4 regions of the Blastococcus jejuensis genome follow, and region 4 is predicted to be linked to each of the others. Evidence: predicted binding sites of a transcription regulator. Region 4 holds the regulator's gene; each other region holds the start of a gene.
The links. Region 4 encodes LexA, which represses DNA repair genes until DNA is damaged. Its sites were predicted from a motif close to TCGAACANNTGTTCGA; they were not measured.
Positions count from the first base shown of each region.

Region 1 (3,832 bases), on a different contig from region 4:
CGCCCTCGACGCCCTGCGGGGCGTCGAGGGCGTCGCATCGGTCGACGCGCAGCTCACCCACCAGCTGCCCCCGCCGGACGCCCCCGTCCAGTAGTTGGGACGCCCCCGCGCGGGGACGGCTCAGAAGGGCGGGACGTCGATGATGAGGGCGTCGGGGAGGTCCAGTCCGAATTCGTAGGGTTCGAGCAGGTAGCTGCCCGGTGGGCGGCTGATGCGGGTGACGCCGGTGGGGGTGGTGACCAGGTAGTTGCCGTCGTCGTCGAGGGCGAAGGCCCAGCCCGGCGCGAAGGTCTTGAGCCGGTGGTGGCGGCGGCACAGGCAGCACAGGTTGTCGCAGTCGGTGGCCCCGCCCTCACCGTGTGGGAGCACGTGGTCCAGGTCGGCCCAGCCGGCGCGGGCGCGGCAGCCCGGATGCCGGCAGCCGCGGTCGCGGGAGGTCAGGAACCGGCGCTGCGCGGCGGTCGCCTCGTACGCGTCGGTGGCCGGGGGTGGGCCGGTCAGCGGGCAGCGGCAGTCCGCCGCGGCGCCGCCGTGCTCGGGGCAGCCGCGGCGCGCGGCGGCTTCCAGTTCGGGGCGGGTGAGGGTGGCCAGCAGGTTGCCGCCGCCGCCGATCAGGTCCAGCTGCAGGGAGCCTTCGGGTGGGGCGCGCAGCCCGCCGGGGCCGATCGCGTCCAGGGCGGCGAGCAGGGCGCGCAGGTGGGCGGCGGTGACCGGCTCCCCGTCGACCAGCCCCACCCCGGTCGGTGTCCCGCCGCCGCCGGGCACGGCCGGGTCGGGCAGCAGCGCGTTGAGTGTGGCCAGGATGGTCAGCCGGGCGGTGACCGCCGGCCGGGAGGTGTCCCAGGGCCGCAGGGTGAGGTTGGCCTGCACCTCGGCGCGGATCAGCCCGATCGGCCGCTGGTCACCGGCGGCCTTGGCGGTGCGGGCGGCGGAGTCGATCGCGTCGAGCATCGCCGCGGCCGCCTCGTGCGGCAGCCGGGTGACCACCTCGGACATGCCCTCGTCGCCGGTGCGGCGCAGGAACACGTCGGCGGTCTTGAGTGCTTCCTTGCGGCGCTTGTCGGCGGCCTCGGCGTCGCGGCGGATGAACTCGGTGCGCACCCGGGCGCGCAGTGCACCGACCGACAACTCGGCGGCCTCGGGCAGCACCACGGCCTCGACGGTGGCCACCACGTGCGGGTCCACGTCCGGCCCGCACCGGTTGACCTCCTCGGCGATCGCCCGGGCCCGCGACCAGGTCAGCTCCCCGTCGGCCAGCGCCGCCCAGGTGTCGGCCAGCCGGTGGCCGAGGGTGAGCGCGACCGCCAGGAACCGGGTCGCCTCACCGCGGGAGAAGTTGTTGATCGCGGCGACCTCGTCGACCAGGAACTCCGAGTAGCCCTCCAGCACCCACGACGACTGGGCCCAGCCCGGCACCGCCGCCCCCGGCCGGCCGGCGGGGCGGTCGCGGTCGGCCCGCCGGTGCACCGCCAGCTGGACGGCCAGATCGACCCGATGGGCCCACAACCGCGAGTCGAGGACGTTCGTGCGGCGCATCTCCAGGGCCAGCCCGGCCTCGCTGCGCGTCGCGACCGGCATCAACTCCGACAGGCGGGTCGGATGCCAGTCCCGATCCCCCGGCGGCACCCACGCCCCCGGCCCCGGCACGCCGGGCACGTCGAGCTGCTGCACCGTCAGCCCGACCCCGAAACCATCGCCCTCGAACACATGAGCGAATCTACGGAGGGGGTACGACAAAACCCGGGTCCCTCGGAAAAAGAGTTCGCGATGTTCGAGCGCCGCTTCGGCGTCCCGGACGGGTGATGCGCCGTGTTCACGTCGGCACTTCGCTCTACCTCCGGGCGCCCTGATGGAGCGCGTGGTGGACCGGACGTTCGACCCGCTGACGTTCCTCGGCTCGGTGATCCGCCGGCCCAAGGGCGCCTGACAGGACCGCGGCTAGCTGTAGGGGCCGTCCGGGGCCACGGCATAGATGCGGGCCAGGTCCGACTCGACGGGGTCCCGGCGGGTGTACGACCAGCGCGACATCGGGCGCTCGGCGAGCGCAGCGGGAAGCCCGGCCGGAACGCGCACCAAGCCGTTCAGGGCGACCTCCCGCGCGGCGGCGCTGCCGGGGATCGCTGTGCTGCCCGGTCGCCGGAGCTCCCGCAGGACCCGGCGACCTTCGCGCGTGGTGGACGGGGGGCGCCGCCGGCGGACGAGACGGGACAGTGGCGCACGCCGGCCGAGCAGGCCGCGGCGGAGCAACCCCTGCTCGACCGCGTCTAGCCGAGGGTCTTCCCGGACGAGGAAGACGATCGTCTCGACACCCCGGTGGCCATGTGCGCCGAGCCCGTCGAGCACGGCCGCCTCGACCGGATGCGTGGCCCCGCCGCCGACGGCCTGCAGGTCCCCTGTCGGGTCGGCCACCCGCACCCGGTGGCGTTCGGCCAGGGCGGCCACGGCGGTCTGCGTCGCACGCCGGCGCCCGCCGGCCAACCACGCCACGTCGTAGAGATCGAGCTGCGCTGCGGTCACATCGTGGCCCTCCGTCGTCCGGATGGGGCGGGTTCACGGTCCCACTGGGTCCAGGCGCGGGCAAGCGACCTTCGTCCGCTCTTGGCCGCGATCAAGTCGAGGTGACCTGTGCGATCGGCGCCGCCAGGCGGCGCGAGGGTCGCCGTGTGAACCCCCAGTAGCAGCCAAGCAAGCAGGGACGCCCCGGGTCATTCCCAAGCACGAGCGCGCCGAGCATCCTGGGCCGGTGGCCGAGATCGCCGCACGAACGGGCCCCCCGACCAAGAGCATGGCCGTCCCGCTGGCGGGGTTCACCGCGGGAGCGGTGGTCGCGCTGCTCGTCGGGGTGTTCGGCAAGATCCACGAGCCCACGACCAGCGGCACCACCACGCTCGGCTACGGCACCGTCATCGAGATGAAGGTCGTAGTGTCGACGGCGATCGGGGTGCTCGCCGTCGTCCAGGTCATCGGCGCGCTCGGGATCTACGGGAAGCTGGGCATCCGGGCGCCCTCCTGGCTGGGGACGGCGCATCGCACGACCGGGATCATCGCGCTCGGGCTGTCGGTCTTCGTCTCCTACCACTGCCTGTGGACGCTGGGCCTGGAGAGCGGGAAGTTCCACGACGGCACCCCCGTGCCGGCGCGCGTCGTCGTGCACGGCGTCCTGGGGTGCGCGGTGATCGGCGCGATCGCGACCAAGGTCGTCGCCGTCCGGTCCAGGCGCGCGCCCGGCTGGTTCCTCCCGGTGGCCGGCGGTCTCCTCTTCACGCTGCTCATGGCCGCCGTCCTGACCTCAGCGGTCTGGTACATCGGCGCGAAGGGCTGGCCCACCCCGGGCGGCTAGCAGTGCGGCTAGCCGAGCACCTCGCGCAGCTTCTGGGCGAAGGCCTCCGGCTCGCCCTGCATCCCGTACTCGCCGCCCATGAACCCGCCGTGATCGCCGGGGAAGAGGACCAGCTCGGCCCCGGTGAGCTCGGCGACGGCGTCCGCGCCGCGCGCTGCCATCGTCTGGCCGGACGCCGCGCCCCGGGCCAGCACTAGGCGCGCCTCCGTGGCGCGCAGGGCGGCGACGTCGGGCCGGTAGCCGGTGCAGCCGCGCAGGTTCTGCCCCAGCAGCGCGTCGTCCCGCGAGCCGTCGTCCTCCGCCGGCAGGCCGAACTGGGCCGGGTCGACCTCCGGGAACCGGTAGCCGTCGGGCAGCTCCCCGTCGTGGCTCACGAGGAGGATGAACATCGCCATCGCCGGCCCCGTCCCGCGGAGCTGGTAGGTCTCGTGCATCTCCTCGATCGCCGCGGTGAGCGCCGGGCGGTCGGGCAGCACCGTGGCCAGCGGCGGC
Region 1 is NZ_BAAAVV010000004.1:292,961-296,792, reverse strand. Features, by position in the region: gene ABD644_RS10980 (hypothetical protein) at 1-94, shown strand, start outside; gene ABD644_RS10975 (HNH endonuclease signature motif containing protein) at 121-1,707, opposite strand; gene ABD644_RS10970 (TIGR04222 domain-containing membrane protein) at 1,939-2,517, opposite strand; gene ABD644_RS10965 (DUF6529 family protein) at 2,744-3,340, shown strand; gene ABD644_RS10960 (alpha/beta fold hydrolase) at 3,349-3,832, opposite strand, start outside.
Region 1: a site for LexA is predicted at 1,863-1,878, ahead of ABD644_RS10975 (HNH endonuclease signature motif containing protein). Genes of this name have one in related genera too.

Region 2 (3,832 bases), on a different contig from region 4:
GACGACTTCGTCGCCGAGTACGCGGCCGGCCGCACCCCCAACCCGTGCCTGCGCTGCAACGAGAAGATCAAGTTCTCGGCCGTGCTCGATCGCGCGCAGGCGCTCGGCTTCGACGTCGTCGTCACCGGCCACCATGCCCGGCTGGCCGACGGCTCGTTGCGCCGGTCGGTCGACGCGGCCAAGGACCAGTCGTACGTGCTCGGCGTGCTGACCGCCGAGCAGCTCGCGGGCGCCTGGTTCCCCCTCGGCGGGATGACCAAGGACCGGGTGCGCGAGATCGCGGCGGCCCGCGGCTTCGCTGTGGCGGCCAAGCCCGACTCGCACGACATCTGCTTCATCCCCGACGGCGACACCCGCGGCTTCCTGGCGCGGCGGCTGGGCAGCCTGCCCGGACCGGTCGTCGACGCCGCCACGGGAGCCACGGTCGGCGAGCACGACGGCACGTACGGGTTCACGGTCGGCCAGCGCCGCGGGCTGGGCGTCGCGGTCGGTGACTCGCGGCCGCGGTACGTCCTCGGCATCGAGCCGGTGTCCCGGACGGTGACGATCGGGACGGCGGAGCTCGCCGGGGTGGGCGAGGTGCGTACCGGCGTCCCGTCCTGGACCGGTCCGGCGCCGTCCCTGCCGTTCCGTGCCGAGGTGCAGCTGCGGGCCCACGGGACGCCGGTGGGCTGCGAGGTCTCCGCCGACGGCGACGGCCTGGTGATCCGGCTGGACTCCCAGCAGCGGGGCGTCGCTCCCGGCCAGTCCGCGGTGCTCTACGCGCCCGACCCCGCCGCCGGGGACCGGGTGCTCGGCCAGGGCGCCGTCCTGGCGGCCGCGTGACCTTTCCCCGGGGCGGCGCGACCGGCGTCGGTTCGCTGCCCGGCGCCGACCCGATCGAGGCGATGCGGCTGGTGCTGGGCGAGCTGCCCGAATTCCCGCACCTGCCCGAGCTGCCCGGCCGCGGTGCGGGTGCCGACATGATCGGCCGGACGGCGGCGTTGCTGGTCGACCTCGCCGTGGACATCACACCGGCCGGCTGGCGCCTGGTCCCGCGATCGGGGATCGACCTTCGGCGGGCCCGGGAGTTCCTCGCCCGCGATCTGGACGCGCTCACCGACGTCGCCGACGGGTGGGCCGGGCCGCTCAAGCTGCAGGCCGCCGGCCCCTGGACGCTGGCCGCCTCGCTGGAGCGCTCTCGGGGTGACCGCGCCGTCGTCGACGCCGGCGCACGCCGCGATCTCGCCCAGTCGCTGACCGAGGGGCTGGCCGTCCACGTGGCCGACGTCGCGGCGCGGGTGCCCGGCGCCCAGATCGTGGTGCAGCTCGACGAGCCGTCGATGCCCGCCGTGCTGCAGGGCGCGCTGCCGACGGCGAGCGGGTTCGGTCGGCTGGCGGCGGTCGAGGAGTCTGTCGCCGAGCAGGAACTCGCGGCCGTCGTCGCGGGGTCGTCCGTGCCGGTCGTGCTGCACTGCTGCGCCCCGCGCATGCCGCTGGCCCTGTTCCGCCGGGCCGGGGCCGCCGCGGTCTCCTTCGACCTCGGGCTGGTGCAGGACCTCGACGCCGTGGGGGAGTCGGTCGACGCGGGAGTGCACCTGCTGGTCGGCGTCGTGCCCGGCGTCGATGCGGCGCTGCCGGCGCCTAAGGCGACGGCCTCGCGGGTGCAGGCCTGGTGGAACGAACTCGGGTTCGCGGCCGACGACCTTGCCGGTGCCGTGACCCTCACGCCTGCGTGCGGCCTGGCCGGGGCGACGCCGGGCTACGCGAGGTCGGCGATGACCCACCTGCGCGAGGCGGCGAAGTACCTGCAGCCGGAGTGACGGGCTGTCGGTCCGGTTCGCCCGCTCCTGGCCGGCATCCCGCCGGGCAGCCGTTCCACTTGATCGGCCCCCCGAGATTCGGGCTGTGGACGGCGCGTTTCTGTCGGTGATCGAACGTATGATCGAACGCATGGACGACGACGCGCCGCACGGCCAGGGGGACGGGTTCCCGCCGCCGGCTGTCGGCTGGGCGTCGGGCCCACTGGGTGAGGCGCAGGTCGCGCATCGCAGGATCGCGCGGGAGACCGCTGCGCGGTTCCGGAAGCTGGCCGCCTTCGCCGCCACCCGCCCGGCCTCGGCCGACCGCCGTCCCGGGGAGAAGGGCGCGATGAGTGCCGACCGGCGCGCCGCGCGGCCGGAGGTGCTCGCCGACGTGAGCGAGTGGGCGGCGCAGGAGGTCGCGATCGCGTTCGCCATCCCCACGCGCACGGCGGAGATCGAGCTGGCGCGAGCGCTGACCGTCGTGCGGCGGCTGCCGCGCACACTGGAGGCGCTGGAGTCCGGTCTGCTGCACCAGGGTCACCTGTGGCCGATGCTCGACAAGGTGGCCACGGTCGCCGACGCCGCCATCCGCGCCCGGCTGGAGGCCGACCTGCTCGCGTGGGTGGGCAGGCGGCATGTCACCACCCCGGCGCAGCTGGGCGCGAAGATCCGCCGTGAGCTGCTGGCCCGCAACGTGCGCGACGCGGCGCGGGACCTGGAGGAGCAGCTGCGCCGTCGAGGCGTGTACGTCCAAGCCGATCGGGTCGACGGGATGGCCACCCTGTGTGCGCTGCTGACGGTGCCCGAGGCGGCAGCGCTGGTCGAGGCGCTGGGTGCCTACGCCGACGCACTCGTCGACGATCCGGCCGCCGGGCCGCCCCGGAGCCGGCAGCAGAAGATGGCCGACTGCCTGCTGGACCTGGTGCTGCGCCCGGGGGAGTCCGACCTGCCGGTGGTCCGGGCCGACGTCACCGTGGTCGCACCGGTGGCCACGATGGTGGGTGGGGACCAGCCGGCGGAGGTCGGCGGCGATCCGGTCCCGGCGGAGATGGCCCGCGCACTCGCCCAAGGCCTGGGCCTCCTGCCTGCCCCCGCCGACGATGGTCCTCCCGACGGCGCGTGTCCGGCCGGGAGCTTCGACGACCTCGAGTTCGACGCCGACCCCGCGACCCACGACAGCCTGCTGGCCGCCGCCGACGAGGCGTGGTGGGCCGAGGTCGAGGCCCGGGTGGCGCGCGGGGAGTGGGGCGGCGAGGACGACCCACCCCCGGACGAACTCGAGCGGTTGTGGGCCGAGACGGCCCGGGAGCTGGCCGATGACCCGCACTGGGCCCTCCTGTTCGGCTTCGTCGAGGACGACGACGAGCCGGTGCCGATGCGTCGAGCACCGGGGGAGACGTCTGCGCGGGGGCCGTCCCCCGGCGACACCTCCGTGGCAGCGGCCGACGACGGCGGGGCAGCGGCAGCGGCAGCGGCCGAGCCTTCCTGGTGGGCGGCCGCAGACGCCGCCGTCGACGCGGCGGGGGCCGCGCAGCTGGCGGTGGACCGGGCCCTGAACCGTGCCCAGCGGGCCGTCGACGCCGCGGAACGGGCCGACCGGGCCGATCGCGACGCCTGGGAGGAGTCTGCGGCGGCCCGCATCTCGGCCGCTCCCGACGCGCTGACGGCGCTGGCGCATGCCACCGCCGACCGGCGTGCTGCGCTGGGCGCTCTCCTGCAACGCACCGCGGGTGGTGGGCTGGCCGACCGGCCGCGGATCGCGCTGACCGACGCCCTCACCGGTGCACTGCTCGCCCTGACCGACGCCCCGGGGCTGCGAGCCGCGGCAACCTGCGGGGCGCGGGCCTGTCGCACCGGGCGGCGAGTGTGCGATCACGACCTGACCGGTCGTCCCGGTCTCGGCCCACCGCCCGAGTGCGACACCTACCGGCCCGGGGCAGCCCTCGACCGGTTCCTGCGCGCCCGCGACCGCCGGTGCCGCCAGCCCGGCTGCCGCGGCCGGGTGCCGCGGGGTGGCGAGCTGGACCACAACGTCGCCTATCCCGACG
Region 2 is NZ_BAAAVV010000007.1:136,479-140,310, reverse strand. Features, by position in the region: gene mnmA (tRNA 2-thiouridine(34) synthase MnmA) at 1-825, shown strand, start outside; gene ABD644_RS15635 (methionine synthase) at 822-1,802, shown strand; gene ABD644_RS15630 (DUF222 domain-containing protein) at 1,933-3,832, shown strand, end outside.
Region 2: a site for LexA is predicted at 1,913-1,928, ahead of ABD644_RS15630 (DUF222 domain-containing protein). Genes of this name have one in related genera too.

Region 3 (3,832 bases), on a different contig from region 4:
CGGGGCGGACGACGCCCCGGTCATCCCAGCCGACACAGCGCCCACTCCCCCACCGCGCCGGAGACCGACACTCGGCCGGGCCGGTGGTCTCAGGCCTCGAAGAGCGGTTCGGGCGAGGTGTCGGCCGCCGGGAGCGAGCCTCCGCCGAGCGGCAGCCCCCCGCGGGGCAGCGGGTGCCCGAGGTGCCGCCAGGCCGCCTCGGTGGCGACCCGCCCGCGCGGGGTCCGGGCCAGCAGCCCGGCCCGGACGAGGAAGGGCTCGCACACCTCCTCGACGGTGTTGGGCTCCTCGCCGACGGCGACCGCCAGCGTCGAGACGCCGACCGGGCCGCCGCCGAAGCGCGCCACGAGTGCCTCCAGGACGGCGCGGTCGAGCCGGTCCAGGCCGAGCTCGTCGACGTCGTAGAGGGCCAGCGCGGCGCGCGCGACGTCGCGGGTCACGCGGCCGTCGGCCTCGACCTCGGCGTAGTCCCGTACCCGGCGAAGCAGCCGGTTGGCGATCCGCGGCGTCCCCCGCGACCGGCCGGCGATCTCCGCGGACCCGTCGTCGGTCAGCTCGACTCCCAGCAGCGAAGCGCTGCGGGCGAGGACGAGCTGCAGCTCGGCCGGCTCGTAGAACTCCATCTGCCCGACGAAGCCGAACCGGTCGCGCAGCGGCCCGGTGAGCAGGCCCGCGCGCGTGGTGGCCCCGACCAGGGTGAACGGGTTGATCTCCAGGGGGATCGCGGTGGCGCCGGGCCCCTTGCCGACGACGACGTCGACCCGGAAGTCCTCCATCGCCATGTAGAGCAGTTCCTCGGCGGGCCGGGCGATCCGGTGGATCTCGTCGATGAACAGCACGTCGCCGTGCCCGAGGTTGGAGAGCATCGCGGCGAGGTCGCCCGAGCGCTCGATGGCCGGGCCGCTGGTGATCTTCACCGAGGTGCCGAGCTCGGAGCCGATGATCAGCGCGAGACTGGTCTTGCCGAGCCCGGGCGGGCCGGAGAGCAGTACGTGGTCCGGCGGCCGCCCGCGCCGCTTGGCGCCCTCGAGCACCAGGTCGAGCTGGCGGGCGACCTTGGGCTGGCCGATGAAGTCGTGCAGCGAGTGCGGGCGCAGCGCCGACTCGACGACCCGCTCCTCGTCGCCGGCCTGCGGCGAGACGGCCCAGTCCTGGCCGAGGTCTCCGTCGACCTCGCCGGTCAGGGGCCGGTCGAAAGAGGACATCAGGCCCTACCCAGCAGCTGGAGCGCGCGGCGGAGCAGCACGGCCACCTCGACCGAGCCGGTGGCCGCGATCTGCTCGTCGGCGACCGGCGCGAGCTGGCCGACCGCCGACTCGGCCTCCTTGGCGCTCCAGCCGAGGCCGACCAGGGCCGAGGACAGCTGGTCGCGCCACGGTGCCACCGGGGTGACCGACGGCAGCCCGAGAGCGGCCGGGCCGTCGAGAGAGGTGTCCGAGGACGTCGAGCCGAGCCGGTCGCGCAGCTCCAGCACCAGCCGCTCGGCGCCCTTCTTGCCGATGCCGGGCACCTGCATGAGCGCCTTGAGGTCGGCCATCGCCACCGCGCGGCGGACTTCCCGCGGCGGGTGGATGGCCAGCACCGCCTGGGCCAGCCGCGGGCCGACGCCGTTCGCGGTCTGCAGCAGCTCGAACAGCTGGCGCTCGTCGTCGTCGGCGAAGCCGTACAGGGTCAGCGAGTCCTCGCGCACGATGAGGCTGGTGGCCAGCCGTGCCTGCTCGCCCACCTGCAGGCGGGCGATCGTGCCCGGCGTGCACTGCACGGCCAGCCCGATGCCGCCCACCTCCACGACGGCGCCGTCCGGCGACACCGCGGCCACCCGGCCGTTCACGCTCGCTATCACTTCGCGACTCCTGTCCACCGGGGCAGCGTGCGGGTCGTCATCGGGGCACCGATCCCGCCGGCCAGCGCCGCGACCCGCAGCCGCTGCTGCGCGGGACCGCGCCAGACGTGGCAGACGGCCAGCGCCAGCGCGTCGGCGGCGTCGGCCGGTTTCGGTGCGGCAGCAAGCCCGAGAACCCGGGTGACCATCAGCGTGACCTGCTCCTTGTCGGCGCGACCGTTGCCCGAGATCGCGGCCTTGACCTCGCTCGGGGTGTGCCAGGCGACCGGTCGGTCCGCCTGGGCCGCGGCGAGCGCCGCGACCCCGGCGGCCTGCGCCGTCCCGGTGGCCGTGCCCTTGTTGTTCTGCGTGAAGACCCGCTCGATCGCGACGACGTCGGGCCGGTGCTCGCGCAGCAGCGCGGTGACCGCCGTGTGCAGCTCCAGCAGCCGGAGCTCCAGGTCGAGCTCCGCGGAGCTGCGGACGACGCCGACGCCCACCGCCGTGGGCCGCGCCCCGGGGCGCCCGTCGACCACGCCCCACCCGCACCGGGTGAGGCCCGGGTCGATGCCGAGCACCCGCATGAGTTGCCCCCAGTCAGCCGAACGCGTGTTCGACCGAGGCTAACCCCGCCGACCGACGCTCCACGGAGCAACACGCCCGACCCCAGGGCCAAAATGGCCATCGTGGCCCTGGGTCAGCGATTCACCCGACGCGTTCGAGAACCTCGTCGGACACGTCGTAGTTCGCGTAGACGTTCTGCACGTCGTCGCAGTCCTCGAGCGCGTCGATCAGCCGGAAGACCTTGCCCGCGGCCTCCTCGTCGAGTTCGACGGTGACGCTGGGCACGAAGCCCGCCTCGGCGGAGTCGTAGTCGATGCCGGCGTCCTGCAGGGCCGTGCGGACGGCGACCAGGTCGGTCGGCTCGCAGACGACCTCGAAGCTGTCGCCGAGGTCGCGGACCTCCTCGGCGCCTGCGTCGAGCACCGCCATCAGCACCGAGTCCTCGTCGGCACCGTCGGCCCGGGGCACGACGACGACGCCCTTGCGGGAGAAGAGGTAGGACACCGAGCCCGGGTCGGCCATCGATCCGCCGTTGCGGGTCATCGCCGTGCGGACCTCCATGGCCGACCGGTTCTTGTTGTCGGTGAGGCACTCGATGAGCACCGCGACGCCGCCGGCGGCGTAGCCCTCGTAGGTGATGCCCTGGTAGTCGACCCCGCCGGCCTCGGCACCGGACCCGCGCTTGACGGCGCGGTCGATGTTGTCGTTGGGCACCGAGGACTTCTTCGCCTTCTGGATGGCGTCGAACAGCGTCGGATTGCCCGCCGGGTCACCGCCGCCGGTGCGCGCCGCGACCTCGATGTTCTTGATCAGCTTGGCGAAGAGCTTGCCGCGCTTGGCGTCGATCCCGGCCTTCTTGTGCTTGGTCGTCGCCCACTTGGAATGGCCGCTCATGTGTTCTCCTCGCTGGCGCTCGCCTGCTCGGCCAGATGCGCACGGACGATGTCGACGAACAGCGCGTGCACCCGGCGGTCCCCGGTGAGTTCGGGGTGGAAGCTCGTGGCCACCAGATTCCCCTGGCGGACGGCGACGATCCTACCGTCGGCCGCTCCCCCGACGACGCGGCCGAGGACCTCGACCTCGGCCCCGGCCTTCTCCACCCACGGCGCCCGGATGAAGACCGCGTGCATCGGCCCGCCCTCCAGCCCGGCCAGGTCGAGCTCCGACTCGAACGAGTCGACCTGCCGGCCGAAGGCGTTGCGCCGCACGGTGACGTCGAGTCCACCGATGGTCTCCTGGTCCGGCGGGGCGTCGAGGATGCGGTCGGCGAGCAGGATCATGCCCGCGCACGAGCCGTACACCGGCAGCCCACCGTGCACGGCGACGCGCAGCGGCTCGAGCAGGCCGAAGCGGTCGGCCAGCTTGACGATCGTCGTCGACTCGCCACCCGGCAGCACCAGCCCGTCGACGGCGGCGAGCTCCTCGGGCCGCCGCACCGGCACCGCC
Region 3 is NZ_BAAAVV010000005.1:139,327-143,158, forward strand. Features, by position in the region: gene ruvB (Holliday junction branch migration DNA helicase RuvB) at 90-1,205, opposite strand; gene ruvA (Holliday junction branch migration protein RuvA) at 1,205-1,843, opposite strand; gene ruvC (crossover junction endodeoxyribonuclease RuvC) at 1,840-2,406, opposite strand; gene ABD644_RS12190 (YebC/PmpR family DNA-binding transcriptional regulator) at 2,528-3,280, opposite strand; gene pdxT (pyridoxal 5'-phosphate synthase glutaminase subunit PdxT) at 3,277-3,832, opposite strand, start outside.
Region 3: a site for LexA is predicted at 2,424-2,439, ahead of ruvC (crossover junction endodeoxyribonuclease RuvC). Genes of this name have one in related genera too.

Region 4 (3,832 bases):
CCGGTGTCCGCGGCACGATGACGCCCGGCGGCGGGCGGGAGCGACGCCCGCACGGCGGCCATCTCGCCGGTCTCGGGGGCTCGCCGACGACCGCCGGGCCTCACCGCAGGCGTCTCGGCCGTCTCGGGCGCCCGACGACGGCCACCGGGACGGGTGACCGCCACGGACCCCACCGCCGGGACCTCGCCCGTCTCGGGCGCGCGGCGCCGGCCTCCCGGCCGCGCAGGCGCACCGCCCTGGACGACGGAGAGGTCGCGCACCATCGGCAGGCTCGCCGTCGCGTCGGACACGCTCGGGCGCTGGGACCGGGACGCGGTGGCCCGGGGCAGCTTCTGGGTGACCGGGTCGGCCGCGACGGAGGGCTCCGGGGCCACGGCGAGGTGCCGCTCGGGCAGCCGCAGACCGGCGAGGTCGGTCCAGGCGGTCTCCTCGACCCCACCCAGGACCACACGGACCCACACCTGGCAGGACCCGTCGGGGGCGTGCCGCCAGCCGAGCAGCTCACCGGCCCACCACGCCCCGGCCTGATAGACCTCGACCGCCTGGGGCTGACTGGTGAACACCGCTGCACGACTTTCCATGGCGCCTGACACGTGACGACCGTAAGCGTCCGAGCCACCACAGAGGGTGAAGACGCCCACACAGAGGGTTGACGAAGTCGGCCGCTCAGGTTGTAGAGGTGTTGCCGTGGCGACACCGCCCGGGACTGCCGATGCCGAGCCGGGCAGCCCGTCGCGCCGCGCCTCACCCCCGCTCACGGGAGCTGGAGAACCTGGCCGGGCACGAGGTCGGCGCCCTCGAGCCCGTTCATCCGCTGGATCTCGTCGATCACCGCGCGCACGTCGCCCTCGCCGTCGAGGGACGTGGCGATCGACCACAGCGTGTCGCCCTCCTGGACCACGACGCTGGACACCCCGGCCAGCCGGAGGCCGCCCTCGTCGCCCGAGAGGAGCGGGCCGAGCCACGACCCGAGGGCCACCGCCCCCGCCAGCGCCAGCACCACCGCGAGCCGGCGGGCCCGGCGGGTGAGCCGCACGCGCCGGGCGATCGACGGACCCGCCGGTGCCCGACGCGCGGCGCGGGGACGGCCCGGCCCGTCGCGATCAGGTCGTGCGGCCAGGTCGGGCGCGCCCCGCCGGACGGGGCCGCGGCGGACCGGAGCGGTCGGCCGCGCGGGCGCCGCCGGCGGCCGGCACACGCCCACCCGGGACGGGCTGCGGCGCGACGGGTGGGGGCGGACCGTGCGCAGGGTCGGAGCCGCCGGCTCGACGGGATCGGACACCAACCGGGGACGCCACGGCGCCTGCACCGCTTCGTCGAACTCCAGCACGGCTTCCTGCACGCATCCCATGACCGTCTCCTCCCGACCCGCCGAACACCCGTCGTCGCCGCCACCCTCGAACGCGTGTTCGATTCGAACGACTGTTCGATGTCTACCGCACGGGTCCGACGAAAGCGACAGGACACGGCACGACTTCGAACATGTGTTTGATCCGAGCGGGTCGCCGCGCTACGGTTCCTGCGAGAGATCACCGGCGCTGCGCGAGCAGCCGACGAGGAGGCGACGTGGCGGAGAAGAACGGGACGTCGGGCGGCCGGAAGCCGCCCGGGGACGCCACGGCGGCATCCGGGACGGCGACCGTCCGTTCGTTCCCCGACCGGGGCGCCGACGGCGACGGCCTGACCCAGCGGCAGCGCCGGGTCCTGGAGGTCATCCGCGACTCGATCGAGCGGCGCGGCTATCCCCCGTCGGTCCGGGAGATCGGCGAGGCGGTCGGTCTCTCCTCGGCGTCGTCGGTCGCCCACCAGCTCTCCGTCCTGCAGAAGAAGGGCTGGCTGCGGCGCGACCCCAACCGCCCGCGCGCGCTCGACGTCCGGCTCCCCGACGACTCGCCGCACGCCAGCGCCACGGTCACCGAGCTGCCGGGCGTCCCCGAGGGCGTCGACGTCTCCGCGCCGACCTACGTTCCGCTCGTCGGCCGGATCGCGGCCGGCGGTCCGGTGCTCGCCGAGCAGGCGGTCGAGGACGTCTTCCCGCTCCCCCGCGAGCTGGTCGGCGAGGGCACGCTGTTCATGCTGAAGGTCACCGGCGACTCGATGATCGAGGCGGCGATCTGCGACGGCGACTGGGTGGTCGTGCGCCAGCAGCCGACGGCGGAGAACGGCGAGATCGTCGCCGCGATGATCGACGGCGAGGCCACCGTCAAGACGTACAAGCGCCGCGACGGGCACGTCTGGCTGCTCCCGCACAACCCGGCGTACGAGCCCATCCCGGGCGACGACGCGACCGTGCTGGGGCGCGTGGTCAGCGTCCTCCGCCGGGTCTGACACCCGGCCGCCGGCCCGGTGCTGTCCGGCCCGGCGCTGTCCGGCCCGGCGCCGTCCGGCTCGCTGCCGTCAGACTCAGGGCCGGCGGCGCCGGAACAGTCCGCCCAGCCACACCAGCACGGTGGCCGTCAGCGCGGCGATCACCGCCGAGGTGATCGGTGAGAGCCCCGAGCTCGTGAAGTCGGTCAGGCTCGGCGTGGGCCCGGTGGCCGTGGTGCCGGGGGCGGGCAGGCCGCTCACGACCGGGACGACGGTCAGGTCGCTCGGGGTGCCCTCACTGGCCACCACCAGCGCGGAACCGTCCTCGGTGAAGCTGATCGCCTCCCCCTGCGGGGAGTCCGGCAACGGGACGCGGACCGGTTCGGCCGCCAGCGCCGCGACCACGTCGGATCCGGTCAGCGGCCAGACGTAGGCGTCGGTGTAGGTCCGCAGGGCCAGGTGATGCCCGTTGCCCGCGACCGCTCCCCCCGTGACCAGCAGCTGCCCGGCGCGGCCGACCGGACCACCGGGCGTGCCGGTCAGGGTCATGGCCACCGAGGCGACCCTGGCGAGTGGCATCGTCCCGCCGTCGACCAGCGGCGCCGCCGGCCGGTACACCGAGCTGGCCCCCAGCACCTCCTTGGTGACGACGTACGGCGTCCCGTCCGGGGCGAGCAGCAGGGCCTCGGCGTCGTGCGGGCCGTCCGGGTAGGTCAGCCGGTAGAGGTTCGTGGTCCCGTCGGGCCGCAGGGCGACGAGCGCGATCGTCGGCCGGCTCGCGCCGTTGTCCCCGGTGTCGGCCACCCAGACGGTCCCGTCGGCGCCGATCGCGAGGTCCTCCGGGTCGAACGGGTCCACGGCGGTCGTGTGGACGTCGATCACGGCGCAACTGGCGTCGAGCACGTACAGATCGATCTGGTCGCCGCCGTCGTTGATGGCCAGGAGCCGGCCGGGGACGGCGACCAGCCCGGAGAGCTCGGCGAGCCGCGGGTCGGTGATCTGGCAGCGGACCTGCGCGCCGGCGGCCGCCTGAGCGGTGGCGTCCTCGGCGGCCGCGGGCATGCCGGAGGCGAGGACGAGTGCGGCGCCGAGGAGACCTCCGGTCGCCAGCAGTCGCCCCCGGACGCCGCTACGCGGTCTGCCGGCCTGCTCGGGCACGAACCCAGCGTGACAGAACGGTTGCGTCCAGTGCGTGAACCACGCCCAACAGCACGATGCCCACGCACGCGCCGACGACTGCGTCGGTGACCCAGTGGAAGTCCAGGGAGACCATCGCGACGCCGGTCGCCACCGGACCGACGAGGCTGAGCCACCAGAACACCCGCTGCACGCGCATCGGCAGGCCGTACTCCACGGCCTGCCACCGCGCCACACCCCACATGAGGACGGCGTTGGCGACGTGGCCGGACGGGAACGAAGCGCCGTCCTCGTGGAAGAAGAAGGAACCCGGGAAGCCGGGCGCGGTGCGGCCGGTCCCCCACTTCACCGCGTAGACGACCGCGGTGAGCAGCGCGAGGGCGACGAG
Region 4 is NZ_BAAAVV010000002.1:18,843-22,674, reverse strand. Features, by position in the region: gene ABD644_RS03860 (hypothetical protein) at 1-593, opposite strand, end outside; gene ABD644_RS03855 (LysM peptidoglycan-binding domain-containing protein) at 755-1,351, opposite strand; gene lexA (transcriptional repressor LexA) at 1,567-2,328, shown strand; gene ABD644_RS03845 (hypothetical protein) at 2,404-3,465, opposite strand; gene ABD644_RS03840 (phosphatase PAP2 family protein) at 3,437-3,832, opposite strand, start outside.